3 linked regions of the Niveibacterium microcysteis genome follow. The protein of the gene in region 3 interacts with the protein of the main gene of each other region in a pairwise test. Links are inferred from orthologs where the notes say so. Each region holds a gene or a part of one and is shown on either strand. Other genes may lie near its edges. The genes, in order: tsaE, JY500_RS11995 and rlmB.

Evidence for each region.
Region 1: the proteins of rlmB (region 3) and tsaE interact in binary tests that used the Escherichia coli proteins (3 or more experiments, as listed by UniProt). The link is inferred for Niveibacterium microcysteis from one-to-one orthologs.
Region 2: the proteins of rlmB (region 3) and JY500_RS11995 interact in binary tests that used the Escherichia coli proteins (3 or more experiments, as listed by UniProt). The link is inferred for Niveibacterium microcysteis from one-to-one orthologs.

The regions. Positions count from the first base shown.
Region 1 is NZ_CP071060.1:1,527,730-1,537,958, forward strand. Bases 4,256-7,254 are described here. They hold tsaE (tRNA (adenosine(37)-N6)-threonylcarbamoyltransferase complex ATPase subunit type 1 TsaE), read right to left. Parts: upstream 6,009-7,254; coding sequence 5,502-6,008; downstream 4,256-5,501. Other genes in these bases: JY500_RS07050 (N-acetylmuramoyl-L-alanine amidase), read right to left, coding at 4,256-4,831; JY500_RS07055 (AMIN domain-containing protein), read right to left, coding at 4,723-5,505; queG (tRNA epoxyqueuosine(34) reductase QueG), read left to right, coding at 5,991-7,100; JY500_RS07070 (hypothetical protein), read left to right, coding at 7,097-7,254. Also shown: JY500_RS07030 (hypothetical protein), read left to right, coding at 1-418; JY500_RS07035 (hypothetical protein), read right to left, coding at 939-1,448; JY500_RS07040 (AraC family transcriptional regulator), read right to left, coding at 1,459-2,484; JY500_RS07045 (glucose 1-dehydrogenase), read right to left, coding at 2,490-3,254; more of JY500_RS07050, read right to left, coding at 4,118-4,255; more of JY500_RS07070, read left to right, coding at 7,255-7,615; JY500_RS07075 (type IV pili methyl-accepting chemotaxis transducer N-terminal domain-containing protein), read right to left, coding at 7,630-8,529; JY500_RS07080 (aldo/keto reductase), read right to left, coding at 8,551-9,450; JY500_RS07085 (GlcG/HbpS family heme-binding protein), read right to left, coding at 9,447-9,875; JY500_RS07090 (helix-turn-helix domain-containing protein), read left to right, coding at 9,959-10,229. UniProt on the Escherichia coli protein: Required for the formation of a threonylcarbamoyl group on adenosine at position 37 (t(6)A37) in tRNAs that read codons beginning with adenine.
Region 2 is NZ_CP071060.1:2,635,160-2,645,243, reverse strand. The notes cover bases 2,322-5,175. They hold JY500_RS11995 (NAD(P)H-hydrate dehydratase), read right to left. Parts: upstream 4,563-5,175; coding sequence 3,081-4,562; downstream 2,322-3,080. Other genes in these bases: JY500_RS11990 (tetratricopeptide repeat protein), read right to left, coding at 4,685-4,990; JY500_RS12000 (DMT family transporter), read right to left, coding at 2,322-3,047. In the rest of the region: JY500_RS12010 (threonine dehydratase), read right to left, coding at 1-739; JY500_RS12005 (aminotransferase-like domain-containing protein), read left to right, coding at 808-2,175; more of JY500_RS12000, read right to left, coding at 2,172-2,321; infA (translation initiation factor IF-1), read right to left, coding at 5,310-5,582; JY500_RS11980 (cold-shock protein), read right to left, coding at 5,689-5,892; JY500_RS11975 (DUF429 domain-containing protein), read right to left, coding at 6,081-6,908; JY500_RS11970 (histone deacetylase family protein), read right to left, coding at 6,905-7,828; JY500_RS11965 (substrate-binding periplasmic protein), read right to left, coding at 7,872-8,618; JY500_RS11960 (MarR family transcriptional regulator), read right to left, coding at 8,679-9,119; JY500_RS11955 (esterase/lipase family protein), read left to right, coding at 9,445-10,084. UniProt on the Escherichia coli protein: Bifunctional enzyme that catalyzes the epimerization of the S- and R-forms of NAD(P)HX and the dehydration of the S-form of NAD(P)HX at the expense of ADP, which is converted to AMP.
Region 3 is NZ_CP071060.1:3,411,170-3,421,399, forward strand. What follows is about bases 6,402-9,401. They hold rlmB (23S rRNA (guanosine(2251)-2'-O)-methyltransferase RlmB), read right to left. Parts: upstream 8,274-9,401; coding sequence 7,530-8,273; downstream 6,402-7,529. Other genes in these bases: dnaX (DNA polymerase III subunit gamma/tau), read right to left, coding at 6,402-6,876; JY500_RS15515 (hypothetical protein), read left to right, coding at 7,034-7,237; rnr (ribonuclease R), read right to left, coding at 8,266-9,401. Outside these bases: JY500_RS15485 (DUF748 domain-containing protein), read right to left, coding at 1-1,803; JY500_RS15490 (Gfo/Idh/MocA family protein), read right to left, coding at 1,866-2,843; JY500_RS15495 (rhomboid family intramembrane serine protease), read right to left, coding at 2,866-3,924; recombination mediator RecR, read right to left, coding at 3,989-4,579; JY500_RS15505 (YbaB/EbfC family nucleoid-associated protein), read right to left, coding at 4,642-4,977; more of dnaX, read right to left, coding at 4,993-6,401; more of rnr, read right to left, coding at 9,402-10,230. UniProt on the Escherichia coli protein: Specifically methylates the ribose of guanosine 2251 in 23S rRNA.

The sequences.
Region 1 (10,229 bases), 1.9 Mb from region 3 along the record:
CGTACCCCCGTCGGCGCTTGCCGTGCAGCGTTGTGAGCGTGGATTCGCCTGGTACGCCTTTGAGCGGGAACAGTTGGCTGTCGGGCGCAAACATTTCGGGGTCGCTCGCGACGGATGGCTCGCTCATGTCACGCCGGAACGCCTGCTGTTCGTGAAGCAGTTCGAGCGGGTCGGTGCGGCACAGTGCGCCGAGGGTCATGCGCCGATCGAACTCTGGGGGCAGGACGGCGGCGTCTATATCGAGCTTGAAAACCACGGCGCATGCGTGTCGCTGGCGCCGGGTGCCGTACTTGATTACACGGTGCGCTGGTTCGTCCGCCCGCTACCGCCAAAGCTGGAGCTGCGTGCGGGCAATCCAGCCTTGCTCCGGGAGGTGGAAGCCGCGCTGCAGCTGCGGCGTGATGAGCGGGCGAACTAGCTGGGCCGGGAAAAAAGACTCGTTACTTCGCGGGCCCGTCAATCATAGGCTTAGCTCGCCTGAGCCTGAGCCAGAGCCAGAGCCAGAGCCAGAGCCAGAGCCAGAGCCAGAGCCAGAGCGTGCACGAGAAAATGTTGTTACGCGAAACGGCGTCACGGCGTCGTTCACCTATGTTCGGCGAAAAAAAGAGTTGTTACCCATCAGCGGCCAGAAGGCCCGGCTTTCGCCCGTACCCGAGCGGGCATTAGAGGACTGGCAGGCCACGCCAAGAAAACAGCGCTCGGACGTGGCCTGGCCCCAGGATTTTTTCCGAGTGCAGGTCGACGCGGCTATGCCGCTGCGCAAACTTGTTTTGCGACGTGAAGCACCGAGTTGCTGGCGCTGGTATGCGTTGACCGCTGTGCCGGTCCTGGCTAACACCCCCGCTGGGCTTGACCGTCGCATGGCGACCCGAAGCGGAACTTAAGTCGCCTCCGAAGCGGCCACCGACTCCTCAGGCCTCTTGGGCAGCTCCCGCAGTTCACGGAAGCGCTGCGAGGTACTGGGTGGCCCTTTGCTCCGAAAAGTGGTCGATGACGATCTGTGCGACCACCAGTAGAAGCAATCCAGTCACGACGCCGTGCACCCAGCCTCTGTTTGTAAGCAGCAGGCCCAACACACTCAAGGCCGCCAGCACTGCCGCGCTGTAGCGGTAATACCGATACTTTGATATCACAACCTCTATGCGTGCTCGCTCTTTGGCTAACACCTGGCTTTGTTGAGGTTTGCCGATACTCAAGGTCAGTTCTTCGACCAAGCCCTTGTCCCGTACAAGCAGCGATGCTGCCGTTCCACACAGCAGCATCGCAGTTGCCAAGACGGTGATGCCGAACCCCATGGCAAAACCGGAGTGCGTCGCAACCCAGAGCCAAACGGCAATGCAGGTCAACGCAGCTGAGCCCGCGAAGATGAGCAGCATTTCGTGGTACTCGCCTTTGAAATATTCACGAATCAAAGACTGCAGCGGTGCAAGGGCTTCAGTGGGGTTCATGGGAACTTACTTAGTTGCCCGCGTGACACTCAACAGCATGTGCAGCGCGCCACTCGGAAGGGGTTTGCGACTCCCATTGCCGAAAGGCACGGAAGAAAGAGTTCTGGTCTTCGTAGCCCAGCAGATAAGCAATTTCGATAAGCGTGAGCGAGTGGTCTGCCAGATGCTCGAGTGCCATCTGATGTCGGGTCTGAGTCACCAGGGCTTGGAAGCTGACGCCTTCATCCGTCAGGCGGCGCTGCAAAGAACGCTCGCTCATGGCAAGTTCAGCGGCCACGGAGCGAATGTCCGGGCGACCGGCAGTCAAACGACGCCGCAAAACCCACTTGGTCTGCTCGGTCACGGACTCGGACGCGTCATGATGTTCAAGACGTCTGTCCAATTCCGGAGCGAGAACATCGAGCAGGTCCTTGTTGTAGGTGGCAAACAGCTTGTCTAGGTCTTCTCGACGCCACGCGATGCGGTCGACCGTCGCATCGAACTTGATGTCGCACCCGAAGTATTTCTCAAGTGCCGACCTTGCTACAGCCGAACGAGCAAGCTCAAGCGACAGAGGTATCAGGCGCTCGCCTGTTCCTCTGCGTCCCAACTCCACGAACGACACCATGGTCGCGTCGACTAAAGCGCGAGGAACTGTATCTGAACCACCATGTGGCCAACTGATGCTAAGCGCGCTGTGGTCGGCAAGATCTTGGACCGAAACTTCCTCGGGTGCGCACAGTCGCTTAAGACGAGCGACCCGATTCAGAGCGTCCCGAAAAGTTCGAGCGTGCTGGGCTGCTACAAAAGCGAGAGGCATCACAGCCCCGTCCAGACTCGTTGCGATACGAAGGCCAATGGTCGAGTCTTGGCTAACAGTTTCGATGGCCCGCCACAGGGCGAAAAACTGCGTCGTGGCAATCGGCGCATCGTCCCTCAGCACACTCAGAGGCAGGTTCGCGCGTCGAATAACCTCTGCACGATCAACTCCGGCCCGCTTGAGGCCCTCCCACAGCGTGGCCGGAATCTTCAACTTGTCTGGAGCGGTGCTATTCATTGCCCTTACTTCGCTTGGAAGCCGCCATCTACGTTAAGTATGTGACCGGTGACGAAGCTGGCTTCGTCCGACAGCAACCAGCAGATCGCATTGGCGACTTCTTCAGGGCGGCCCAGTCGATTCATGGGATGCATTGCCGAGATACTCGCCTCATTGTAGTTGGGGTCGCCACCGCCGAGCTGGGCGGCAATGATGTCGGTCTTGATGGCGCCAGGTGCCACGCCGTTGACCCGGATGCCTTGAGTCGCGTGGTCCAGGGCAGACGACTTGGTCATTCCCACCACCGCGTGTTTGGTCGAGGCATATGGCCCCGCCCAGGTGATGCCATTTAGACCAGCGATGGACGCCAAGTTGACGATGGCACCGCCTCCCTGCTTGGTCATCTGAACGAGCTCATGTTTCATGCTGAAGTACACACCCATGACGTTGGTCTCAACCATTGCACGGTAGTTGTCACTGCTCGACTGCACAAGAGTGCCAGTCTCGTTGGACAGACCAGCGTTATTGACCGCCATGTCTAGGCGACCGAACTCAGCCACGATGCCGTCAATCATCGACTTGACCGCAGCCTCATCGGCCACATCGTTCTGAACAAAGCGAACCTGTGCACCGTCGCGGGCCGCGGCGGAAACCTCGGCGACGGCGGCTTGCCCGACGTCCGCACGACGGCCGCTCATGACGACAGTGACGCCTTTGGCGACAAGCTTGAGGGCAACGGCCTTGCCGATGCCGGTGGCGCCGCCAGTAATCAGGGCTACTTGATTGGACATTTCAGACTCCTTTTGGTGGACCGAGAGAAGTTCTCGGGATGTAAGAAGTCTAGGAGCTCAGTGGCGCTATATATATGCCAATCACGCCATACGATATGCCACACGCGCCAATCAGGGTTTGACTACTCGATTGAGGGGAGGACCGAATTTTCCAGGCAAACAGTAGTTCCGAATGTCTGGTTTTGGCTGAATTGGGCAGCGTCAACGACAGACCGGAATGGCCGAAATCGAGCCAAGACATGGTCTAAGTTGGTCGCCGGGAACCGGTCATCCAGGGCAGGCCGGCGATGGAGATTTGGCAGGCGTCGCCAATGGCGGCTATTGGCCGGGAACGGCAGCTCGGTCAGGACCAGCAATGTCGTCCTCGGTTACCGGCATCGACGGTGAAACAGACCGGAATCCGCACCGAGTCCCGAGCTCGGAGTCGGCGCACCCCTCGCACAGTAGAAGGGCTGTACCGAGTAGGCAGAACCTGCGACGCATCAAAACAAGCAGACCAGAGCCAACGAGCGCTTTCAACAGGCGTTCATACTGCTGGAGCCTGCAGGATGCAGCGACCGAAACGCTGCTGAACGCGATGTTGCAGGGACTCTATGTTTCCTATGGTGGCGCTGTGCATCAAGGAATCGTCTCGCCCAGGGGTTTGACTCAGCGTCGAGCCGGCGCAGAGGCCGGAGTAATTGCGACAGCAGAACGCGGTACGAGGCAGCCACCGGAGGCACCGTTGGTGAGATTGCAGTGCCCCGCCGCACAAGGGACCAGGCTGGATTCTCCATTGAGCGGCGCACAGCAGACCTGGTAACGACTAACTTTTTGAGGTAACGACTGTTTTCCTCAAGTAACAACTATGTTTTGCTGACGCACTAGCCGATGAAGGCGACGGTGTTGCGCTGGACCGGCGGGTTCTTTGCGAAGTAGCGCTTGATGCCGCGCAGGATCGCCTCGGCCATCTTGTCCTGGTACGCCTCGTCCTTCAGACGCAATTCTTCTTCCGGGTTCGAGATGAAAGCGGTCTCGACCAGGATGGATGGAATGTCCGGTGCCTTCAGCACCGCGAAGCCTGCCTGTTCGACCTGGCCCTTGTGCAGCTGGTTGATGCCACCGAGTTCGCCCAGCACGGCGCGGCCCAGCTTGGCACTGTCCTGCATCGTGGCGGTCTGCGAGAGGTCGAGCAGGGTGCGGGCGAGCAGGGCGTCCTTGACGCCGAGGTTCACGCCACCGACCAGATCCGCTGCGTTTTCTTTCTGTGCCAGCCAGCGCGCAGCCGTGCTCGATGCACCCTTGTCGGACAGCACGAATACCGAACTGCCGCGCGCATCGGGTTTGATGAAGGCGTCGGCATGGATCGACACGAAGAGATCCGCCTGCACCGCGCGCGCCTTGGCAACGCGCTGGCCGAGCGGTACGAAGAAGTCGCCATCACGCGTCAGCATGCCGCGCAACAGCGGATCGGCATCGATCTTGGCTTTCAGGCGGCGCCCGATTGCCAGCGTGACGTTCTTTTCAAACGTACCCGCCTTGCCGACTGCACCCGGGTCTTCGCCGCCGTGGCCCGGATCGATCGCGATCGTGGCCAGGCGGGTGACCTGTCCCTTGCCGCCGCGGTGCTTGCGGTCGGCAGGGCTGACCTCCTCCTTGTTGTCTTGCTGAGCCGGCTTGACTGGTTCAGCGGCCTGAACCGGTGCGGAGGACGCCGGTTCAGGGGGGGGCTCGGTAGTTTGCCGGCGTCGCCGCCTGGCTGCGCAGTTGGCCGCGTCGGGGACGCGGCTTCGCCACTCGCGGCGACGATCGGATCGGGCTTTTCGATCAGCGCGAGCAGCGGGTCGATCGGCTCGGCCGGGTAGAGGTCCAGCACCAGGCGATGGCCATACTGGCCGACCGGCTCCAGCGTGAACACCTGTGGTTTGACCTCGGCCTTGAGTTCGATGACCAGGCGCACTACGCCGGGGCGGTTGCGACCGGCGCGGATCAGTTTGATGTAGGGGTCGCTATCGGTGATCTTGCCTGGCAGGCTCTGGATCACGCTGTTGAACTCAGCGCCTTCCAGATCGATCACCAGACGTTCCGGATTCTTGACGATCTGATGGCTGTACTTGAGCGTGTCGCGGCCTTCGAGCGTGACGCGTGTGTAGTCCTGCGAAGGCCATACCCGTACGGCCAGGATGCTGGTTTCGGCCGCGAAGCCGACGCGCGAGACGAGCAGCGTCATTGCCGCACCGCCGAACTTCATGAAGCGACGGCGTTGCATCATCGGCACGGCAGCGTGATCCGGTTCAGACACTGGAGGCCTCGCTCGCTGCAGCCGCGCAGGCGCGCGCGACGCCCGTCGCCTTCCGGCTCAAGCTGGACTTCAAGGTCCGCAGCCGGCACAAAGGGCGCCCCTTTGTCCGGCCATTCGACCAGGCATATGCCCTGGCCTCCGAAGTACTCTTCAAGCCCTGCATCGACAAATTCTTCCGGGTCCGTGAACCGATAGAAATCAAAGTGATACAAGTCTAATTTAGAAACAGCATAAGGTTCAATCAAGGTGTACGTCGGACTGCGTACCGCACCACGGTGGCCGAGTGCCTCCAACAGCCCGCGCACCAGGGTGGTTTTGCCCGCGCCGAGATCCCCCAGCAGGTAGATCGTGAGCCCGCCTTCGAGCGCCGGCGCTATCGCGGCACCGAGTGCGCGCGTCGCTGCCTCGTCCGCAAGCAGGCAATCTGCGGCGGGCGAGCGGCTATCATCGGGGGCATGCAGGCGGTCAGACACAATTCTTCTCCGGACGCGGCGCAACTGGCGGCGCAGATCAAGGAATGGGGGCGGGCGCTCGGCTTCTCCGCAGTCGGCATTTCAGGCGTGGACCTGGGTGACGCGGAAGGAGCCCTGGAGGCCTGGCTCGCGGCCGGCTACCACGGCGAGATGAATTATATGGCCCGCCACGGGCTCAAGCGTGCGCGGCCCGCCGAACTCGTGCCCGGCACGCTGTCGGTGGTATCGGTGCGGCTCGATTACTGGCCCGAGGCGCACGACGCCCAGCATCAACTGGCTGATCCGGAGCGCGCCTATGTGTCGCGCTACGCACTGGGTCGCGACTATCACAAGGTGTTGCGCAACCGGCTGCAGAAGCTGGCGGACAGGATCGGTGACGCGATCGGCGAATTCGGCCACCGCGTGTTCGTCGATTCGGCCCCGGTGCTCGAAGTTGCGCTGGCGACCCGCGCAGGCACCGGATGGCGGGGCAAGCACACGCTGCTGCTCGATCGAAATGGTGGCTCGACCTTCTTCCTTGGCGAGCTATTCGTCGACCTCGCGCTGCCAGCCGATGCGCCGATCGCGCCCCACTGCGGCAGCTGCTCGGCCTGTATCGATGCCTGCCCGACCGGGGCGATCGTGGCGCCCTACAAGGTGGACGCGCGGCGCTGCATTTCCTACCTGACGATCGAACTCAAAGGGCCGATTCCCGAAGCGCTGCGTCCGCAGCTGGGCAACCGCATCTATGGTTGCGACGATTGTCAGCTCGTGTGCCCCTGGAACCGTTTTTCGCGCACCACTTCGGAGGCGGATTTCGCGCCGCGCAATGGGCTGGATTCGGCGGCGCTGGTCGAGCTGTTCGCTTGGAGCGCGGAGGATTTCGCGAGCCGCATGGCGGGCAGCGCGATCAACCGGATCGGGCATGAGCGTTGGCTGCGCAACATCGCGGTTGCCCTCGGTAATGCGCCGACGACACCGACCGTGCTGGCGGCGTTGCAGTCGCGCGCGGCGGATCAGTCCGAACTGGTGCGCGAACATGTTGGCTGGGCACTTGCGCAGCACGCTGCGCGCCGCGGGGGCGCGGGGCAAGACATGGAGGCGACAACTTGAAACGACACAACCGGCCCGGCTGGCGCCACTTGGCGCAGTCGGTTTTTGTGCTCTGCGGCCTCGCGGCGAGCGTCGCTTGGGCCGATACGCTCAAACCCTTTACGACCGATGGCTGCTCCAGCTTCCCCGATGGCACCCCGTGGCAACAGACGCTGTGGCTCGACTGCTGCGTGAAGCACGACATCGCCTACTGGATCGGCGGCACCAAGGAAGATCGTGTCGCCGCCGACGAGACCTTGGAGCAATGTGTGGCCGCGGTCGCCGAGCCGGCGATTGCGAAACTGATGCTCGCCGGTGTCCGGGCGGGCGGAACACCGTATTTTCCAACCACCTACCGTTGGGGCTATGGCTGGTCGTATCCGCGCGGCTACGGCGCCCTGAGCCGGGATGATGCCGAGCAGGTCAACGCGCGGCGCCTTGTCGTGCCAATGCTCAACGGCGCGGGCGTCAAGGCGATCCCGGCGCTGCACAAATTGCTCGGCAGCTACGACCTGCTCGCGCCCGCCGAGCGCTGAGTCGGTTTGTCGGCTTAGCGGGCCGGCTTCTCGGCCGCCAGGCGCGCGTAGCTGCTGCCGATGGCGTCCATCATCTCGCCGATTCGCTCGCTGGTTGTCGCGACATGGCGCGCGGCGTTGGCGTCACCGCCGTCAGGCCCGATCGCGGCATCGAAGAAGATCCATTGCTGGCGCGCGAGTTTGAGGCTGTCTGCGACTGCGGGCGAGGTCTGCGGCGCACGGGTCAGTTCGTCCAGGCTGGTGACGAATTCCTTGCGGGTGGTTTCGATGTCCACGCGGCGGCCCTGTGATTTGTCGCCCAGGCGTGTCTGCAGGTAGAGGCGGGCGAGGCGCTGCGCCAGCATGTTGTTGCGGCCAGCCAGGTCCGACAGCCGCCATACAGGGCTTTCTTCCGCACCTTCCAGCTGCATCGCGAGGCGACCGGCGGCAATCGTCAGCTCTTCGGCGCTGAGGATCACGCGCTCGGCGGTGCTCGCAGTCGGGATCGCGGTGATCAGCTGCTTCTGCTCCTGCCAACCGGCTTCCACGCGTTTGAAGGTCGCGGCCGCCGGACCTTGCAGCGGGGTCTGCCGCAAGCTGGCCAGCGTGGCGTCGAAGCGGGTGACGCCCTGTTCGATCTGGCGCTGCGCGGGCTCCGCGTTGAGGTTCAGGCGCAGTTGGAGGTGAAGTTTTGCCAGCCGTTGAGACAGCGAGCGCAGCTCGGCTGCCTGTGCCACCGGCGGTATGGCTGGGGTGCTGCGGGTTTGTGCAAAAGCTTGTGCGGACAGCGGGAGCACGGCGAAGGCGAGTACCGAGAGAAGTCGTTGCATGGCCAGAAAGGCGGTCTTCAATAAACCGTCATTCTGGCGAGTCGAAATGTTGGAATTATTACAATCAACAAAGTTGTAATAGTGGCCAAATGCCGCGCGGGGCAAGGCGCGGCATCGCCCGGCCCCTCAGGGTACTTCGTGCCCCGCACCGGCTTGCCAGATCGCAAACCACGACTGCTCGTCCATCGTCAGCGCGGTCGCAGCAACCGCTGCTGCAATTGCGGGCAGGCGCTGGCTACCCGTAAGCGGAAGTGGCCGCGCCGGGTGGCGAAGGATCCACGCATAGGCGGCGGTTTCCAGCGATACACCGTGTTCGCGCGCGTAGGCATCGAGTGCGCCGCGCACCCGGTGTGCTTCCGGGCTGTCGCCAAAGAGGCGGCCACCGCCCAGCGCAGACCAGATCATCGGCGGCCGGCCCAGGGCGATCGCCTGGTCGAGCGTGCCGTCGTGCAGCGGTTCGCGATGCAAGGGCGAGAGTTCGATCTGGTTTGTGACCAGCGGCACGCGTGCGTTGAGCATCGCGAACTGGGTCGGGGTGAAGTTCGATACGCCAAATGCGCGCACTTTTCCCGACTGCAGCAGGCGATCGAACGCGTCTGCGATTTCGTACGGATCCATCAGCGGGCTTGGCCGATGTATCAACAGCAGGTCGATCCAGTCGCAGCGCAGTTGCTGCAGCGAGGCGTCCACCGAGGCAAAGAGGTGTTCGCGCCCGGTGCGGTAGTGCTTGATCCGGTGCTCGGGCCGGTTCGGCGTGGTCAGCGCGATGCCGGTTTTGGTGACGAGCTCGATCCGGTTGCGCAGGCCGGGTTCAAGCGCCAGCGCTTCGCCGAACAGGGCTTCAACCGTGTAGCCGCCGTAGATGTCGGCATGGTCGAAGGTGGTCACGCCGAGGTCGATACAGCCGCGGATCCAGTCCAGCCGCTGTTGCGCCGACCACTGCCAGTCCGCCATGCGCCAGGCGCCGGCCACGATGCGGGAGAGTTCCGGGCCGTGCTCGGCCAACTGAATGCGAGGGCTGATCATGCTTGGGCTCCGAGCAGGTCGTGAATCGCGCGAACGCCGATCTCGGCGATTGCAATGTCTTCTTCTTGAGATAGACCACTGACGGCGACGCCGCCGACCACCGCGCCACCTACGCGTACCGGCAGGCCGCCGCCCCAGCCGACGTAGCGTGTGTCGTCGTAGTAGCAGAAGTCCCAGCCCTGTTCGTGCGCTGCGCGGCCGACGTCGCCGCTCGGGCTGTCGAGTCGGGCGCTGGTCCAGGCCTTGTTGGTGGCGACGCGGACTGAGGTGGTTTGCGCGCCATCCATGCGTTCGAGGCTGATCAATTCCCCGCGCATGTCGGCCACGGCCATCACCGCGGCACGGCCCCAACGCTGGAGTTCGCTTCGCATTGCGTCGATCGCGGCGCGGGCTTCAAGGAGGCTCAGGGTGGATTCGGTTCTCATCGGAATTTGGTAATGAAGTACGAGATTGCGTACGATGGTGCGAGTCTAGTCGCGATTGTCGCGTCTCGCAACATGGTGCGTTAATGTCGAACCAAAGTACGAATTCGTCGGGGGAAGAGGGCTTTGCAGCACGGCTGCGCGAGCTGATCGGAGATACCCCGGTCGCCGCATTTGCGCGCCGCGTGGGCGTATCCGAAGCCTTGATCCGCAAGTACCTCGCGGGGTCCGAGCCGGGCCTGGCGAAGGCCAACCAGATTGCGCGGGCGGCCAACTGCTCACTCGAATGGCTCGCAACGGGCGCCGGCTACCGCTATCGGCAGGCCGAAGTGGTGGATATGGCGGCGCTTGAGCACG
Region 2 (10,084 bases), 780 kb from region 3 along the record:
CGCGACGAATCATTGCGAGTGCGGCGGGGTCCGTCCTCCGGCATGCCAGGCCATCGGCCAACAGCGTGTCGGCCGGCGCTTCGGTCTCGATGCCACTTGCAAAGGCCCGCGCGTAGGCAGGGGCATGCGCCGACACCACGCCAACGATCTCGGTATGCAGCCCGAGCGCATCGCGGGCTGCAATCATGCCGCAAAGGCCCGATCCCATGCCCACCGGCACGTACACGATATCGAGCGGGCTGGCGCTGGAGAGGAACTCCAACGCATAGGTGGCGACACCGGCGATCAGCGCCTCATGGAATGCAGGCACCTGGTGCCAACCGTGCGTTTGCGCCAGACGGCTTGCATGCTCGCGCGCAGCCTGGAAATCGTCACCGTATTCGACCACCGAGGCGCCCAGCGCGCGCATCGCTGCGTTCTTCTCGCTGCTGTTGCCGTGTGGCACCACGACCGTGACGTCAAAGCCGTGCAAAGCGCCGGCCATGGCGACCGACTGGCCGTGATTCCCCCGTGTGGCGCACACCACTTGCCGTGGTCCTGCTTGGCCCGCAAGTCGGCCAAAGTAGTTCAGGCCGCCGCGTATCTTGAAGGCACCCGTCGGTGCGTGGTTTTCGTGCTTGACCAATGTCTCGCAAGCGAGCGCCTCACACAGCATGGGCCAGCGGTACTGGGGCGTTGCCGGCACGAGCGGGCGCACATGGCTCATGGCTTGAAGGATGTCTTCGCGCGAAATCCGCATCGTCGTCTCCGCTTGTGGCGATTGGTGATGCGTGGCATTTTGTAGGCACATTTATTCGGATTGTGTGCATGACAACTTGGCTGCCCCGCGTCGCGGGCCTCGATGGTCCGGTCTACCGCGCGATCGTGGATCAACTCGCTGACGCAATTCGGCGAGGCACCCTGAAGGCCGGCGACCGCCTTCCAACGCATCGTCTGATGGCGGATCTACTGGGCATCAACGTCAGCACGGTGACGCGCGCCTACCGTGAGGCCGAACGGCGGCGCCTGATCGGCGGTGAGGTGGGGCGCGGCACGTTCGTGCTCGGCGGCGCGGCAGAGGCACGCCTATTCGCGTTCGCCGACCGACCGCAGGATTCGCTGATCGACCTATCGACCAACACGCCACCCAAGCTGGTGGGCGATGACGGCCTCGCAAAGGCTGTTGCAGCTTTGTTAGAAGAGGGCGAGCTCGAGCGCTTTGCCGACTATCCGACGCCGGGCGATCTTCATCTGCACCGCTTGGCCGCCGAGAGTTGGCTTGTCCAGCACGGCGTGAATTGCGTGGCGGAGCGCATCGTCCTCTGTGCCGGCGCGCAGCACGCGATGGAAGCGGCGCTTGCTGCGGCCGGCGCTACGGTCGTGGGGTGCGAGAGCCTTTGCTGGCCTGGCTTGAAGGCGATTGCGCGCAGCCGTGGATTACGGCTTCATGCGCTGCCGATTGATCGCGATGGCATCCTGCCGGATGCGCTTGAACGTGCTGCCTTGCAGGGGCTGAAATGCCTGGTCTGCATGCCGACCTTGCACAACCCCACCGCGCGCACATGGAGCATCGAAAGGCGTGAGGCGATTGTTGCCGTCGCGCGGCGTCATGATCTGATGCTGATCGAGGAAGATGTGTATGGCGCCCTGATGCCGAATTCGCCAACATCGTTGGCCAGCCTCGCGCCGGAGCGAGTCTGTCATGTTAGTGGCTTGTCCAAGACAGTGGCGCCTGGCCTGCGGCTTGGCTACCTCGTGCTGCCTCCAGCGCTTCACGGACGCCAGGAGGCGCTCGAGCACCATACGCACTGGTATGTCTCACCGCTTGGAGCGGAAATCGCCAGACGTTGGATCGTGGGCGGGGCCGCAAAGGGCCGCCTGATGCGCCAGCGGCGCGAATTGGCGGCACGCTGGAAGCTGACGCAAGCGGCCCTCGCTGATTACGAGCTCGAAGGGGCGACGGTGTCACCGCATCTGTGGCTACCGCTGGCGCGCGGTCGTGATCCGCAGCGCGTTGCGGAGGTCGCGAGGCGTGAGGGTGTCGCGGTGGTGCCCTCAGAGACCTTTGCGGCTGCGACCCATGCCGAGCCCGCCGGTATCCGCGTCTCGCTTGGGGCAGCAAGTAGTCGAAGCCGTTTGCAGGAAGCCCTGAACCGGCTTGCGCCGGTGCTCCAACGTTCGGCGTTGCTGCGTTAGCTGCTGCGCGTGCTGTCGTATGCGATGAGCAAGCCCGAGGCGCCGATTACGAGCATGCCCGCGATCGTGGCAGCAGACGGCGTGTTGCCGAAAACCAGCCAACCGAGCAGGGCGGCCCAGATCAACTGCGTGTAGATCAGCGGCGACAGCAGTGAGGCTGGCGCTTCGCGAAACGCGCGCGTGAGCAGGTAGTGACCGGTCCCACCAAACAGGCCGAGGGCGACGATCATGCCGCCGTCCAGCCAACCGGGCCAGCTAAGCGGGCCGATCAAGGGCTGCGCCAGCGAGAGGCTGACGGTGCCAGCGAGCGCGGTGTAGTAAAGCATTGTGACGGGATGGCTGACGTGGCTCAGTGTGCGAGTCATCAACTGGTAGCCGGCGTAGGCGACGGCGGCCGCCAGCGCGCACGCGACACCCACCGGATCGAGCCCGCTGCCCGGTCGCGTCAGCATGACAACGCCGGTGAATCCGAGCAGCACGGCGGTCCAACGCAGCTTTCCGATGTGCTCGCCGAGAATTGGCCGTGCGAGCAGCGCGACCAGAAGGGGCGATGCGAAGAGTAGGGCAGTGGCTTCGGCCAGCGGCATGCGCTTGAAGGCAGCCATTGCAAGGACGGTTACGGCGACCAGGCTCAGGCCACGTACGCTCTGCAGTACTGGGCGTTCGGTCGCCAACAGTCGCCCTCGCCAGGTCGGTGCTAGGAAGGCGGTCATCAGCACGAAATGCACCACATAACGCCCCCAGGCGAGCATGGCGACCGGCCAGTGCTGCGACAGGTGCTTGGCCGTAGCGTCAAGACAGGCAAAGAGCACCACTGCGACGCAGAAGAGTACGACGCCGCGTATCGGGCGAGGAGCGCTCTGCTTACCCATTGCGTCGTCCCGCAAATCGCGGTCGCGAGCACCTCATGCAGACTCGCTGGTCCAGGCGTTTCTGATGCGACGTGCTGCGTCGATCACTTCGCTGGCGCGCAGCCCGACCGGACCGACGCCGTTTGCGACCAGTGCGTCCGCCGCGGCGCCATGCAGATGCACCGCAGCCTCAAGCGCCATCGGCGCGGGCCATTGCTGGGCCAGCAGGCTTGCAGCGAAGCCGGTGAGGGCGTCCCCCATGCCTGCCACGGCCATGCCTGGATTTCCGCTGGTGTTGATCGCCCAGGCGCCGTCGGGGTGTGCCACGACGGTACCGCAACCTTTGAGCGCAACGTGTGCGCGGTAACGCCGCGCGAGCGCCTTGGCGGTCGCGACGCGGTCCGCCTGGATGGCGGCGGTTGTCGATTGAAGCAGGCGCGCCGCTTCGGCTGGGTGCGGGGTCATCAAAGTATCGTGCGGACGGGCGAGCAGAAGCGTTTCCAGGTCGGGATCGGTGCCAATCAGATTGAGTGCGTCCGCATCCAGCACGAGAGGGCCTGCAAACGCCAGGCAGCGCTTTAGCAGCGCGCGTGCTGGCTCGTGTTGTCCCAGGCCGGGGCCCACCGCCAAGACGGAAGCCAATGAAGGCACTTCGTCGGCACGGCGCATCATCAGCTCGACGGCGCTGGGATCCAGCGCCGGTGCGTCGGCCGCCAGGCATCCGACGAACACCCGCCCGGCACCGAGCGCCAGGGCAGCGCGGCCGGCGATCCAGGCTGCGCCAACCATGCCGCTCGCGCCGCCGACAATGCCGACGTCGCCATAGAGCCCTTTGTGGCTGTTGCGAGGGCGCGGCGTGAGGAGGGTCTCGAAGTTGCTGCGGGTGATCAGGCGACCGGCGCCATCGTGCTGGTCCACCGTGACGTCCAGCGTTGCCAGATGGAGCCGACCGCAATGGTCAGGCCCGTCCAGCGTCATCAAACCCGGCTTCCAGGCGATGAAGCTCAAGGTGTCGGTTGCGCGCACCGCGCATCCCAGTGCACGGCCAGTATCGGCATCGATGCCGCTTGCAATATCGAGCGACAGGCGGCGGCACTTGAGCGCGTTGAAGCGTTCGACCCATTCGGCGACCTGGCCAGTCAGCGGGCGCGTTAATCCAATACCAAATAGCGCGTCGACGGCCAGCACCCAGCCGTCGGACTTGAACTCTCGTGCCAGCGCGCCGTCGCCCTGTAGCCACGCTGCCATTGCAGCGGCGGCATCGGGAGGCAGGCGGTCGGCATCGCCGAGAAAGGCGACGACGACCTCACGACCTCGTTGTCTCAGTTCGCTTGCGAGAACCAGACCATCGCCGCCATTGTTGCCAGGGCCGGCCAGAATCAGGATCGGCCCCGGGGGAAGATGGAACTGCTCGACGAGTCGGGCAGCAGCGTGGCCGGCGCGCTGCATCAGCGTGGGCGCTGCGTCCTTGTAGACCGACTCCACCGAACGTATTGCGGCGGTCGAAAGTATCCAGTTCGCGATTGTGGCAGTCACGCGCCATTCCTCCGTGAGTACCGCCATTCTAGGGGGTCGGCAAGCGGGACGCTCAGAAACGAAAACCCCGGCTCGAGGCCGGGGTTGTACAGCTGATCGCCTTGGCCCGAAGGCCCAATGAATCAGTGCGCAGCAATCGCCGAGACAGGCGCGTTGAACCACATCGCGCCGCGCGACGGATCAAGGCGCTGCGCTTCGCCGTAGGCTTCGTTGGCCTGGGCGTAGCTGCGCAGCTTGCGGTAGCAATAGCCGAGGCCTTGCCAAGCTTCGGTGCGATCCGGAACGAAACTCAGGACGGTGCGGAAAGCTTCCACTGCTTCCTCGAAGCGGCCTGTGCGGGCGTGGTCAACCGCGGCGGCGAAATGGCTGTCGGCGTTGACCGTGGCACCTGCGGCGTGGCGGAAACGAAGGCTGATTTCGTTGTTCATGTTCAAAGTTCCTTGGTGTGGATTCCGGTGCCGGTGCGTACCGTCTGATGCGGTGTTTGCTTTCCGGCGGGGTTGAATGAAGTGTAGGTTCGGGGGCCGAGCCACACCAATTCAGGAATTCAATCTGACCAATAGCGGAACTCGCGCTGTCCAGGCAGCGAGCGCGCAAGCGGGCATGCGAACAGCCCTCCGGCGGGTAAGCGCCAAGAGGGTTATCGGGTACGCAGAGGAAATGCGCGTCGTCGAGCCGGCGACGAGGTGGCGCGGACCATAAGGTCCGCGCAAGCACGGCAGCTCATCGACTGCCGGGCGGGGTAGGTCAGCGACGCGGGCCGTTCTGGCCAGGCGCGGCGCCCATTGCGGGACCACGCTCGTCTTTGTGGCGGAACGTGATCCGCCCCTTGGTCAGGTCATACGGCGACATTTCCAGCGTCACTTTGTCGCCGGCGAGGATACGGATGCGGTGCTTGCGCATCTTGCCGGAGGCGTAGGCGATCACGCCGATGCCATTGTCGAGAATCACCTTGAAGCGCGTATCGGGCATCACTTCTTCGATGACACCGTTCATTTCCAGCAGTTCTTCCTTCGCCATTCATGGCTCCTGTCCGATGCAGACCCGGACGTCTGCGTGTTTATTGGGGCGGCAACAAAAAAGCCCGGGCGAACCGGGCTTTTCGCAAGCATCAGCCCGTGGCTGATTACTCGGGGCGGATGTTCGACGCTTGCTTGCCCTTCGGGCCGGTCGTGACATCAAAGTTCACGCGCTGGCCTTCGGCGAGCGTGCGGAAACCCTTGGTCTGGATTGCGGAGAAGTGCGCGAACAGATCGTCGCCGCCCTCATCCGGGGTGATGAAGCCGAAGCCTTTGGATTCGTTGAACCACTTAACGGTACCGGTAGCCATGTATCTAGCGTCCTGATGAAAAAATTTGGGTATTCGCCTTACCCGGAAAAATTGAAAATCAAGACGGAAGTGATCGAGAACCGGAGAACCGCACGCAGAACTGCTGCGGGGCCTAGCTACTGCAACTGCACACTGCTTGAAATTCGGCGAACCGGTAGTGTGTATCCGCTTTCCGGATTTGGCAAGGATTATTTTTCCTTCAACGCATCACTCGCACCAACAATCCAACCCTCCACAGGGTCGAAGTTGCGCGGCAATCCATAGTTATCGGCTCGCGCCGACCACGCGGCGGCCGCTTGGGTGAGTGCGAGCAGGGCATCGAGCAGGTCCCCACTGCCGTCCGAACATGCCTCGACTTTTATTTCATCTGGCAAGCGAACAGTCAGGCCGGGCGTCAGTTGGCCGCCGGACAGGGCTGCCACGATCTCGCGCCGGACCCGCTCGCGCTCAGGCGTTTGCTTGGTGCGCTCGTCGCTCTTGTAGGACGCACCGCTCACCTTGCGCGCCACCAAGGCGGGGTAAGCCTCTACGGCGATACGCAGCGGGTCGGCCTGGCACATGCCTGCAATGGTGACACCGGCCGCGAGCAGTCGCGTGGCACCTTCAAGAAACATCATGCCGACGGGCGGATTCACAAGTTTGAACGGGCTGTGGCTGCGGGCCGGGATATCGGTGGCGCGATGTGGATAGCGCGCGCCGTAGGGGCGTTCCGTGCGATCAGCGTCGAGTGCTGACTTGAACGCCTGCTTGCCGAGCGCGGCACAGTGGGCGACCAATTCTGGCCAGTGATCGGGCCAGCCCAGCTTGCTCACGCCGTCACGTGGCAGTCCAAACGGGAAATCGAAGGCCCCAAGCCAGGGGCCGGGCGCGCGCAGCAGTTGCTCGAAGCCGGGCCATGCCTCGTGACGGGCGAGCGCTTCGCATACGAGCGTGCCGCCTTCAAGTTGCCCGTGCGCCACGGTAATTGGCTTGCGCCGCGAAGGTGCGGAGGTGAAGTCGACCCCGAGGAGCTTCATCGGTGACGCGCGTCCGCGGCAGCGAAGAAGCACTGATGCGCACGCGAAACGGTTTCGCAGTGGATCGCAACCGTGTCACCGATATCGTTTGCGTAGCCGCCGGCCATGGCGATGGCGAGCGGAACATGATGCGCGAGACAGGCATCGAACACCGCCTGGTCCCTTGCAGCAAGGCCGTCGCGGCTCAGCGCCAGCCGACCAAGGCGATCGCCCTCGAAGGGGTCGGCACCTGCAAGATAGATCACAAGCTGAGGCCGTGACCGGTCGAACGTCGTCTCCAACCCATGCACCAGCGCGGCCAGGTAATCGGCATCGCCGGTGCCGTCTGGCAACTCAATATCGAGATCGCTCGTCTGTTTGCGGAAGGGGAAGTTCTTTGCCCCATGCATGCTGAAGGTGAAGGCGCGCGGATCACCCGCGAGGATTGCGGCGGTGCCGTCGCCCTGGTGGACGTCGCAGTCGATGATCGCAACGCGCGATAGGTGGCCTTCTGCCAGCATGCAGCGCGCTGCGACGGCGGCATCGTTGAACACGCAGAAGCCCGATCCGAAATCCGCATGTGCGTGATGAGTGCCGCCGGCAAGGTTGGCAGAGCATCCATCCGCAAGTGCGCTGCGGCACGCCGCAATCGTTGCGCCGGTGGAACGGCGTGAGCGCTCAACCATTTCGGGCGACCACGGAAAGCCGATGCGACGAATCTCGTCGGCCGCCAACTCGCCGCAGACAACCCGGCGGACATAGTCGGCGGTGTGGGCCATTTGCAAGGTCTCGTCGTCGGCGGCGTCCGGTATGCAGAAGTCGCTTGCCGCAAAGCGGCCGGTGGCCAGCAAGGCTTCGCGCAGCATCCGGTATTTCGCCATCGGAAACCGGTGCCCCTCGGGCAAGGGCAGTACGAACTCGTCGGCGTAGTAAAGCTTCATCGTTGAGCTTGCGGCGTGGCGTCGTCGCCTTGCGGCCGAGCGATCAATCGCTGCCCTGATTGAAGACTGGCGCCTGGTAGCCAATCTTTCGCAGCCCTTCGCTGAGCGCGCGAGAGAGCTTCTTTCCCTCGGGGGTGCGGCGGAAGGCAACGTGAAGGCTCTTGAGCTCGAGCAGGCGGGAGTTCATCACGAGCTGCCCGCGCATACCAACGAGCCGGTGGTCGTTGCCCATCAGATTGGCGAAGACTTTCGAGTCGATCACGGCAAGGTCGATGCGGCCCGCAGCGAGCTTCATCAGGTTGCTGACGTCGTCGAGGGTGCTGTCCGAATTCTGTTCGCCGCTCGCGATCCGTCGGTCCAGGGCGGTGGTGTTGATGTAACCCTCGACCACGCCGATCCGCAGTGATTTCAGGTCGTCCAGCGTTGCCCAGATGCTTGGCGAATCGGCGCGCTGGGCGAAGCCGAGCGGGCTTTCGCCGACAGGGTCGGACAGTTCCGTGCGGCGATCCCGGTCAGACGAGTAGTAGCTCGGGAAGTAGCCAGCAAACCCCTTGCCCGTTTCGCCAAGCGCGACCGCCTTGGGCCAGGGGTGATATTCGACGACCAACTTGTAGCCCGATGCGGCAAGCGCTCGCCGCACGGTATCGGTAACGGTGCCGCCCTCGGAAATGTTGGCACCGGTGTACGGCGGCCATTCGAGTGACGCCAGACGGACCACGCGGTCCTCCGCGCGAGCTTGAGATGAAGCGAATGCGAATACGACCAGCAACGCGGCAAGCAGAAAACGCATGAATCGGTCCACGGTGGGATCTCGGCACCGCCCCCCCGGCCGGTGCAACCGGCGCGTATGTTACTCAAGTTCCGGCCCGGCCACCCGCGCATCGGCGTCGAGCAGGTGGCAGAGCCGACTCAAGATGCGGTCCGCCGCCGCCCGGTCCGCTGGCGCGAGACCGCCAATCAGCGCTCGCGCCTCGGTGTCGAGCAACTCGGTGACTTGCCTCGCGAGCTGATGTCCACTTGGCGTGGCGGCAAGCAGCAGCGCGCGAGCGTCTGCTGCGTCGGGCTCCTTGGTGACCAAGCCCCGTGCATGAAGTACGTCGGTCGCGCGGGTGACGGCGCTCTTCTCCCAACCGGTCTGCTGCACCAGTTCGCGCATCGCAATCGTGTTGGCGCCGGCAATGCGCAGCAGCAGGCGCATCTGGGCATCGCTGCAGTCCGACATGCGGCGAAAGAGGCGCTGTTCTGCGGCGAGAACGCGTTCAGCCAAGGTGCGTAGGGTCAGCGACGGCATCTGCGGTGCTCCAGGCGCAATCCGCTAACGGTATTTTTTTACGTTGCAACTTGCAACTAATGGTGCCGAGCTCCGGTGCCCCGAAGCGATACGTAACCGTACGCTGCGATGCCGCTACCGCATTGCAACGTGACAATGCCCTGCATGCCGCTATACCAATAAATCCGGCGTATCCGGAGTGGATGCATCGCTCTGCGTTCGACGTGGCTTGCCCGAGTGCAACTCGAACGATTGCTGCTAGCGGGCCCGCAATTCAAGCTTTCTGGTGCCTGTTTGCACTACGGGTGCGTACGGAAAACACAACAAACACCTGAAGGAGGAGAAGGTGAATCACAAACGCTTGCGCATCTTTGTCTGTTTCATTGCCCTGCTTTTGTCGCCAGTGGTTTCGGCCGACACCTATACGCAGACGCGGTACCCGATCGTGCTCGTGCATGGAATGATGGGTTTCGACTCTATCGGTGCGATCAATTACTGGTACGGCATTCCAGAGAACCTTCGCGCCGGCGGCGCCACGGTTTTTGTGGCATCGATATCGGCCCTGAACAGTAACGAGGCGCGTGGTGAGCAGTTGCTTCAATACCTTGAAACGCTGAGGGCGAAGTACGGCTACGAACGCTTCAACCTGATTGGCCACAGTCATGGCGGGGCGACTTCCCGCTACGTCGCCGGCGTGGCACCCGGCATCGTGGCGTCGGTCACCACGGTTGGTGCGCCGCACGACGGTAGCAAGGTGGCGGACCTCATCAAGGCGGGCACCAGTGTGACCGGCACGACCGATCTGGTTGCGGCCCTCGTCAACGGTTTCGGGCAACTGATCGGCTTGTTGTCCGGCAACGGATCGCCTCAGGACGCGCTCGGGTCGCTTGCGTCGCTCAATACGGCTGGCGCCCGCGACTTCAATAGACGTTTCCCGGCGGGTGCGCCGACTTCGTATTGCGGAAACGGGGCGGAGCTGGCCGCAA
Region 3 (10,230 bases):
CAGCGTTGCGCCGTTGAGCTTCAGTTCGCCCAGGGCGTAGGCCCAGTCGGATTCCGCCTTGGCGGTCTTGGGCGGTTCGCTCGCTTTGGCGGCCGGCTTCGTTCCCATCAGGCGCGAGAGATTGAAACGACCCTCCTTGTCACGCTGCAAAGCGAATTCAGGTGCGTCGATCGTCGCGGCGCCGAGCTTGATCGTGCGCTGCGGAAGGTCCAAGGTCACCGCACTCAGGGCGATCTTCGGGGCCTTCAGGAAGGGCGTCTTCTCGCCACGCACGCGCAGCGCAACGTCTGCTGCGCCAAGCTCCGCATCAGTCAGCACGATGCCGACACCGCTTTCGCCAACCTGAAGATCCAACGGAACATGGCCGCTGAAACGGGCGGCATCGATCACCAATCCAGGCACCGTCGCCGCGACATAGGGCGAGCCCCGCGCAGGTTGAAACTCAGCGAAGTCCAGCACCCCGGCCAGATGCAGCGGCTTGATCGCAAGCTTCGCATCGAGCCCGATCGATTCACCCGCGTCGCCCTTGGCAGCAACCTTGAGCGCCGCAGCTTTATCAAGCGCCGAAGACAGCCCCTTCAGTTCGATGTCCAGGGTTTCAACAGCCATCTTCACGGGCGGATCGGTGGTTACGTTGGAGATATCGACATGCCCACGATCCAGCGCGATGCGGTCGATCTGCCACTGCCAGCCGCCGCCGGCTTCCGGCTGGGCAGGCGCCGCCGCATCGGCCGGTGCCGCGTAGGCCAGCAATTCGCGTTGAATCGCCAGTACGGCCTTGACCCGGTTCGTGCGATCGAACTCGACCGCCATGCCGGGTTTGACCAGTTCCACCTGTTGCACATGCGCCTTACGCGCCAGCGGCTGAACGTCGGCGAGTGCGATACGCAGCGCCTCGAAGTGGGCGATGTCGCTGCCGTCCGAGTCGCGCACCAGCCAATCCAGCGCGCTGGCCTGGCCCGACAGCGAAATGGCGGGCGCCTTGCCCAGAGGCTGTTCGAAGCGGAGGCGCAGATCGGCCGCGATCTTGCCCTTGTCCAGGGTAACCCCCGGTTTTTTGGGCAGATAGGCGAGATATGGGGCCAGTTCGATCGGTGCCAGCTTGAGCTCGATTTCAGCATCACGCCGCTCGCGCAAGAAGGGGCGCGCCTTGCCGCCGAGTTCGAGCGCGGTGCCATTCACCAGCGCCGACAGGTGCGGGCTGGCAAAGATATCGACATCCGCCGGGATGCTGGAAATGAACGGCAGGCCAAACGTGAGGCGCTCAATGCGGTGCTCGCGGCCAACAGGCTTGTCGTTGAAGCGAAGCACGCCATCGCGGACTTCGATGTTGTAGAGCGCAAAGCGCGTGTCGCCGCCGCCCTCTTTCTTGGGCTGCTTGGCGAGGCGTTCGAGAATATCGCTGATCGAGTAGCGGTTCGCCCCCTCGCGGGCAACGTACAGCTGCGGCCGTTCGATACTGAGCGAACGCACGACCACAGCACGATGCAGCAGGGAACTGGGGCCTTCCAGATTGGCTTCGGCGCGGCCGATTTCGAGCAGCGGCGGCTCACCGGGGCGCCCGCCGACCTTCAGGTCATCGATGCCGGCCGAGAGCCGAAGCAGGTTGATGTGCACGGCACCGACCGTGACCGGCCGGTCAAGTACGGCGCCCAATTCCTTCTGCAGCGCGCCGCGCACGAAGGGCGGCACCAGCACCCCCACGACCCCGGCGAGTACCAGAACCGCTACAACCGCGATCGCCGCACGGCGCCCCCAGCGCCGAACCCCAGGATGACTCATCACCGCCGGAAAGGCCTTCATCGCAACCCTCGTTTTCTTGTTTTGGGCCTGCTTTCAGCTTAGCAGCGCGCCCGCACTACGACTCACATTGCGCCGGTTGGCGCTGGCTCCATCGCCAGAAAAACACGGTCGAGCGTTTCCGCCTGCGCCAACGCATCATCAAGCGGATACCGCAGGGGCTCCTCGACGCGAATCGCACGCTGAAAATGGGACACCATGCGTACATACGCATCGGTGGGCGGAAAGCGATGCGCGTGCGCGTCGTGCCACAGCACGACATCCCGGTCCTTGTTCAGGAAGGGCTGATCAACCCGCAGGGCGCCGTGCGCGCCGAGCACTTCAAACCCCTGATGAAAAGGCAGCGAGAAGCCGCAGTCCATGTGCGCCGTCGCATCGCCGAACCGCAGCAGCGCGCTCAGCGCATGGTCCACACCGCGATCGGTGTAGCTCGCCTGGGCTGCCAGCACGTCGGGTTGCTCACCGGTCAACTGGCGCATCAGGTCGAGTGGATAACACCCGACGTCGTACAGGGCGCCGCCACCCATTGCCGGGTCCCAGCGCACATCCTCGGGCCGGTCGAGCACGAAAGCGAAGGCGCCGCGCATCACGCGCGGCTGGCCGATCGCGCCATCACGCACCAGCGCGTGGAGTTGCTCGATCGCGGGGTGGAAGCGATACATGAACGCTTCCATCGCAAAGCGGCCGTGAATCCGCTGAGCAGCCTGCAACTGCGCGACCTGCCGCGCGTTAAGCGTAAGCGGTTTCTCGCACAGCACATGCTTTCCCGCAGCCAGGGCGGCAAGCGCCCAGGGCAAATGCGCGGCGTTGTGCAGGGCGATATAGACCGCATCGACATCCGCGTTTTGCACCAGATCGAGATAGCCCATCGTGTGCGGGATGCCATTGCGCTGCGCATAGGCTTGGCCCCGCTGCAAATCACGGCAGCCGAGGGCGGCCACATGCCCACCCGCAGCCCGGATTGCCGGAATCAACGCTTGTTCGGCGATCCGTGCGGCGCCAAGCACGCCCCACTTCACCGTAGCGCCCACCGTCGTGTTCATTGCTGCCCTCCCCCGGGCAAACTTACTGCCTGCTCTTGACGCCTTCGGCCTGCTGCAGACGCAATGCAAGGATGATGTTGTCAGCCCGCAGCGAATGGTTAACCGCCAGATCAAACCAGCGCGGATTTCCTGTCGTACAGGCCTGACCCAGGGCGACCACGGCACTGCGCCGCGCCTGCACGTAATGCAGCAGAAGCTCGCGGTTCGGCGCCCCTGCGGGCAGCGCCGTCACAGTGCGCAATTGCAGCTCGCGCCCCGGCAGCAGCTCCCCCTCGATCTGTTCGAGCGCTTCAGCGCTGGTGATCTTGCCCTGCCGCATACCGGCCACCAACGTCGCCGTGTGTTGTGTCAGCTCCTGATCCGCCTCGGCGAACAGCAGGGTCTGATGCTGCTCGGCAGCCATGCGGCGGAAGCCTTCACCCGCCGGCTGCGCCCCGCCCCACAGCACCAGCGCAACACCGCATACCGCCGAGATGCCAGCGAGCCCGCGCAGCCAAACGCCCAGCCCCGGCTTCTGGTCGAGCGGATGAGCAAAGCCCGCACCGAGTACGAAACCGCCGACCAGGCCGCCGACGTGCGCGGCATTGTCGATGCCCGGCAAGGTGAATCCGGCGACCAGCGAGAAGCCGATGAACGCCACCGTGCTGGTGCGCAGTTCCTGCAGCAAGCCCTCGGGCACCGCGCGGCGTTCAAAAATCAGGTAGGCGAGCAAGGCGCCGTAGAGACCGAAGATCGCGCCCGAAGCGCCCACACTCAGCACCGCGGGCTTCCACCACAGGCTCGCGAGCGAGCCGAGCAGGCCCGCTCCGGCGTAGGTCAGCAGGAAGTTGCGGTGCCCAAAGAGTCGCTCGGTCACCGCACCGACCTGCCACAGCGCGAACATGTTCATCGCGATGTGCATCAGCCCGCCGTGCAGGAACAGCGCGGTGACGACACGCCATGTCTGGCCCGTCAGTGCCGCCGGGCCGTACAGTGCGCCGGCGCGAATCAGCACCCGGCTGTCGATCTGCAGCAAGCCGTGGCTGCGCAGCATCAGCCAGCCGAATGCCAAACCGTTGGCCAGCAGCAGCACGGTGGTCACCCACGGGCGCTTGATGCGCCCGAACAACAGATCGAGGAAGCGTTGTTCGTCCAGCTTGCAGCCCTCAGAGCGCGCGGCGCTCGACCAGCGCCTGCGCGATTGTTCCGATATCGGTGTGTTCCAGCTCGCCGCCGACCGGCAGCCCGCGGGCGATGCGGCTGACCTTCAGCCCGCGCGCGCGCAGCATCTCGCCGACGTAGTGCGCAGTCGCTTCACCCTCGTTGGTGAAGTTCGTCGCGAGGATCACTTCCTGCACGGTGCCGTCGGTCGCTCGCGCCAACAGGCGGTCGAGCCGCAGTTCGCGCGCGCCGATACCGTCGAGTGGTGAGACGCGCCCCATCAGCACGTAGTACATGCCGCGGTAGGCGTGGGTCTGCTCCATCATCGCGAGGTCGGCCGGCATCTCCACGACGCAAAGCTGCTGCGGATCGCGCGCAGGATTGAGGCAGCGATCGCAGACCTCGGCCTCGGTGAAGGTATTGCAGCGATTGCAATGGCGGATGTGCGCAAGCGCGCCTTCCAGCGCCCGACCGAGACGCCCTGCGCCCTGACGATCACGCTGCAGCAGGTGATAGGCCATACGCTGGGCGGACTTCGGCCCCACGCCTGGCAACACGCGCAAGGCATCAATCAGTTCGTCTAGGGCGGCAGGCATGCAGTCGCTTCAGTTGTGAGGCGCGTAGCTCCGCACTTGGCAGAGCACCGCGCGCCATTGGCTCAGAAGGGCAGTTTCATGCCCGGCGGCAGGTTGAGTCCGGCGGTGAAGCCGGCCATCTTCTCCTGCGTGGTGGCTTCAACCTTGCGCACCGCATCGTTCATGGCGGCGGCGACGAGGTCTTCAAGCATTTCCTTGTCATCCATGACCGAGGGATCAATCGTCACACGGCGCACATCGTACTTGCAGGTCATCTGAACCTTGACCATACCGGCACCCGACGCACCCTCGACCTCGATCAGCGCCAGGGCTTCCTGCGCCTTCTTCATGTTTTCCTGCATCTGCTGGGCCTGCTTCATCAGCCCGGCCAGATTGCCCATGCCACCACCCTTGAACATCGCTTGCTCTCCTTCTTAAAGCGGTTTTACCGACGCTTCCACAAGCGTCGCGTCGAATCGTTCGATCACTTCGCGCACGAAGGGATCGGCCTCCAGCGCCGCCACGGCATCAGCATGGCGACGCTGCTTTTCAATCTGGTTGCGCTGTGCCGGCGTTTCACTGGCAACGGCGCCAATCTCAATACCAAGACGCGCAGCGCGCCCCAACAAGGCGGTTAGCGCGTCCTGCAACTTGTCGCGCGTGCTCTGCATCGCGGCAAGATGTTTGTGCGTTTCGGGCAGGCGCAAGCGCACCAAGGAACCATCGAAACCCAGCAGCTCGCATTGCTGCGCGAGCTCACGCACCAGTCCGCCCAGCCGCATCGCGGCAACCATGCCATGCCAGTCGTCGAGCGCGCCATTCCAGCTCGCCGGTTCGACAACCGCAGGCGCCACGTCGACAGGCTTCTGCGCGGCTTCGCGTGCAGCTGGCGCAGCGGTACGTGCCTCCGCCTGCACATAGGGTGGATCAAATGGCGGTTCGAAATCCGGCTCGAGTACCGGTTCGTAGCGGTCATCAAAACCTGGATCAAACGGCGGTTCGCTTTGCGGTGCAGCGACAGCCGGCGCTGGCGCAGCAGGCTCTGGTTCGGGATCAGGCGCGGGCTCGCGCGGCGTCGACACCGCCACCGGCGCTTGCGCGTGCGGTGCCGCGGCGGGTGCAGCCTGTGTCTGTGGCGCAGTGGTTGCGACCTGCGGAGCGGCCGGCATTGGTCGCGCGCGCGGCGCACCGCCACCCGAGGGCGCCCCACCCTGCGCACCGCGTGCATCGCCCGGCATCTCCGGCCGGAACGCATGCAGGCGCAGCAGTGTCATCGTGAATCCGGCATAGGGATCCGGCGCCAGCGCAAGATCGTCGCGACCATGAATCGCGATCTGATAGGCCAGCTGCAGGAATTCCGGATCAAAACGCGCGGCCAACGCTTCAAGCTGCGCACGCTCCTGCAGGTCCATGATGGCCTGCGGCGCGAACTGGGTCAGCGCAAGGCGGTGGAGGAGACTGGCAAACGCCTGCAATGCGGCTTCAAAACTGAGGCTACGGGCCTGCATCTCGTCGGCCACCGCCAGCATCGCCGGAAGGTCTTGTGCCGCAAGGCCTTCCACAAGCGCGTAGAGCTGATCCTCGCCAACCGAGCCCAGCATGTCGCGCACGCCCTGCTCCTCGACACGGCCCGCGCCATGCGCGATCGCCTGGTCAAGCAAGGACAGCGCATCACGCATCGAACCATTCGCGCCGCGCGCGAGGTGGCGCAAGGCGCCGGCCTCGAAGGGCACGTTCTCCTGCTCAAGGATGCGCGACAGGTGATCGACGATGTGCCCCGGCGGCATTTGCTTCAGATTGAACTGAAGGCAGCGCGACAGCACGGTCACCGGAATCTTCTGCGGATCGGTGGTCGCGAGGATGAACTTCATGTGCGCGGGCGGCTCTTCCAGCGTCTTGAGCATCGCGTTGAACGCATGCCCGGTGAGCTGGTGCACTTCGTCGATCATGTAGACCTTGTAGCGACCGCGGGTCGGCGCATAAGCCGCCTTGTCCAGCAGCGAGGCCATGTCGTCCACGCCACGGTTGCTCGCGGCGTCCATCTCGACGTAATCGACGAAGCGCCCGGCATCGATTTCCTGGCAGGCCGAACACACGCCGCACGGGGTCGCCGTCACCCCGGTCTCGCAGTTCAAGGCCTTGGCGAGGATGCGCGAGATCGTCGTCTTGCCGACCCCTCGCGTGCCGGTAAAGAGCCAGGCGTGGTGCAGGCGGCCGGTGGCCAGCGCATGCGTCAGCGCGCGCACCACATGCTCCTGCCCGACGAGGGTGTCGAAGCTTTTTGGGCGCCATTTGCGCGCCAGCACCAAGTAACTCATGCGGGGGATTCTAGCAGAGGGTCGGAGGGGCCCCGCGAGCGGTGCGGCGTAGCCGATCGATAGGCAAACCTGATGACAATGGTTGCTTTAATCAATTGGCCCTACCGAAACCAAACGACCACACTGGGCAACACCAACAGAGCAACGGGAGGCCACCATGAACCAGATCACTCGCAGCCACACCCTGCGCCGCGCGCGCCGCAGCCTTGGGCTCGCCATCTTCATGGGCGGTGTAACGGTTCTGGCCATGCAGGGCGCCAGCGCGATCGGAGCAGACCGGACGCCGCATCTCGACCCGCGCATCCACACGATCGTTTCACCGGCGCACGGTATCGGCAAGCATGTCGGCATCGCGACGTAAGGACGCACCGCGCTGAAAAAGCAAAGGGCGCCGAAGTTTCCTTCGGCGCCCTTCTCGTAGTCAGGGTGGCGAGCCTGACCCCCGGCACTTGCAGGGAGCGGTTATGGCTGCTTCCTTCCGGACCTGACCAGATTCCCACGCTGCAATGCGAGGAGACCCGCCACGCCGAATCATAACACGGCGAAAGCGGACATCTGCGCGGCAATGCGCCGTCTAACGACGCGAGGTCGCCGCAGCCCTTGCGCAGCCGATACTTGGCGCTGCGCAGAGGGCGAACCGCCGAGCAATCGCCTTAGGCGCTACGCGTGCGCTGCCGCCTCGCCTCAAACAGGCAGATTCCGCTGGCAACCGAGACGTTGAGGCTCTCGACCGAGCCGTACATCGGTATCTTCGCCAACTCGTCGCAGGTTTCGCGCGTGAGTCGACGCAGCCCATCACCCTCAGCACCCAGCACCCAGGCGAGCGATCCACGCTGGTCGATGGCGTAGAGGTCCTTCTCCGCCTCGCCCGCCGCGCCGACACACCACACGCCAGCATCCTGCAACTCGCGCAGCGTGCGGGCCAGGTTGGTCACGGTGATGTAGGGCACGGTGTCCGCAGCGCCGCTGGCAACCTTCATCGCCGTGGCGTTGAGCCCGACCGAGCGGTCCTTCGGCGCAATCACCGCATGCGCCCCAGCGCCGTCTGCCACACGCAACGCAGCGCCAAGGTTGTGCGGATCAGTCACCCCATCGAGCACCAGCAGCAGCGCCGGTTCCGTCAGCCCTTCGAGCACATCGTCGACTTTCAGCGCGCGCTGCCGCGCGTCGATCTTTGCGACAACGCCCTGGTGGCGGTGGGTGCCCGCCATGCCATCCAGCCGTGGCCCATCCACCGGATGTAGCCGCACGCCCGCCAGTTCAGCGCGCGCCACAAGGTCCTTCGCCCTCGCATCGGCGCGTTTGGCGTCCAGATAGATTTCGAGCACCGATTCCGGGTCATGCCGCAGCTTGGCGCCAATCGCGTGAAAACCATGGATGTAACGCGTTTCAGCCACGACGGCCTCCCTTCTTGCGCGGGCCACCCTTGGGCGCCGGCTTCTTGCCTGTCGGTGCGGGCTTCCCGCCGGTTGCCTTACGCGGCGCGGCGCCTGCTTTCTTGGCTGGCTTGGCGCCCGCCTTCTTCGCACCCGCCGGTGGCGGACCGCTGCGTTCGCGTGCCGGCCCCGCCGTCTTGCGGCGACCTGCGGCCGCGCCCGGCACCTGGGCGCCGGCCTTCACCCCCTGAAGCTCGCGCCAGCTCACGAACTCACCTTCGTCATCGTCCAGCGATGCCACAACCGGTTTCTCGCGTGCATCGCCACGCGCGGCGTCGCGCGCAGTCTTGCCGCGACGCGCGGTTGCCGACGGGGTGGCCTCGACCAGGCGGAAGTCGATCTTGCGGCTTTCGAGGTCCACGCGCACCAGTTGCACCTTCACGCGATCGGACAGACGGAAACGCTGCCCGGTGCGCTCGCCCACCAGTTCGTGACGCGCATCGTCGAAGTGGAAATAGTCGGCACCCAGATCCGAGATGTGCACCAAGCCTTCGATGAACACATCGTCGAGCGCCACGAAAATGCCGAACGGGACAGCGGCAGAAACGCTGCCTTCGAATTGCTCGCCGATCCGGTCTTGCATGAAGAAACACTTGAGCCAGGCCTCGACATCGCGCGTAGCTTCGTCAGCACGACGCTCGGTTGCCGAGCAATGCGCGCCGACTTCATCAAGATCCAGCGCGGCGAGCGCTTCCGCCGCTTTGCTCTTCTTGCGCGGCTGTTGGCGAGCGATCACTGCCTTAATGGCGCGATGCACCAGCAGATCCGGGTAGCGACGAATCGGCGACGTAAAGTGGGTATATGCGTCATAGGCAAGGCCAAAGTGGCCGACGTTGTCCGGGCTGTACATCGCCTGGCGCAGCGAACGCAGCATCACCGTCTGCAGCAGCTGGCGATCCGGCCGCGTCTTGATACGGTCGATCAGGCGCGCGAAATCAGATGCGGCCGGGTCGTCGCCACCGCCCAGATCAAACCCGAATTCGCCGAGGAAGGTCCGCAGCTTTTCCAGCTTCTCCGGCTTCGGCCCCTCGTGAATCCGATACAGCGCCGGCTGTTCGTTGAACTCGAGGTATTCGGAGGCGCATACGTTGGCTGCGAGCATGCACTCCTCGATCAGGCGGTGCGCGTCATTGCGCGTCTCCGGCACGATCTTCTCGATCTTGCCCTGATCGTTGAACACCATGCGCGTCTCGGTCGTCTCGAAATCGATCGCACCGCGCCGCGCGCGCGCCTTGAGCAGAATCTGGAACACCGCGTCGAGCGACTCCAGATGCGGCAACAAGGGCGCAAGCTCTGCTCGCGTGGCCTCATCCTTGTCATACAGGGCTGCGGCGACCTTGGTGTAGGTCAGGCGCGCCTTCGAATGCATGACGGCAGGGTAGAAGCGATAGCGCTGAATCTTGCCGGTCACCGAAATCGCCATGTCGCAGACCATGCACAGGCGATCGACGTTGGGGTTCAGCGAGCACAGGCCGTTCGAGAGCTTCTCCGGCAGCATCGGGATGACCCGGCGCGGGAAGTAGACCGAATTGCCGCGTTCGTAGGCGTCCTTGTCGAGCGCGCTGCCCTCGGTGACATAGTGGCTCACATCGGCGATCGCGACGACCAAACGCCAGCCCTTGCCAACCGGTTCGGCGAACACTGCGTCATCGAAGTCCTTTGCGGTCTCTCCGTCAATCGTCACCAGCGGCAGTGCGCGCAAGTCCTCGCGGCCACCGCCCAGATCACTCTCGCGCACCGTATCGGGAATCCGCGCAGTCTGCGCTTTGGCAGCCTTCGAGAACTCAAACGGCAGATCGTGCTTGCGCAGGGCGATCTCGATTTCCATGCCCGGGTCGGCGTACGCCCCCAGCACCTCGACCACCTTGCCGATGGGCTGGCTGTTCTTGGTCGGTTGCTGCACAAGCTCGACGGTCAC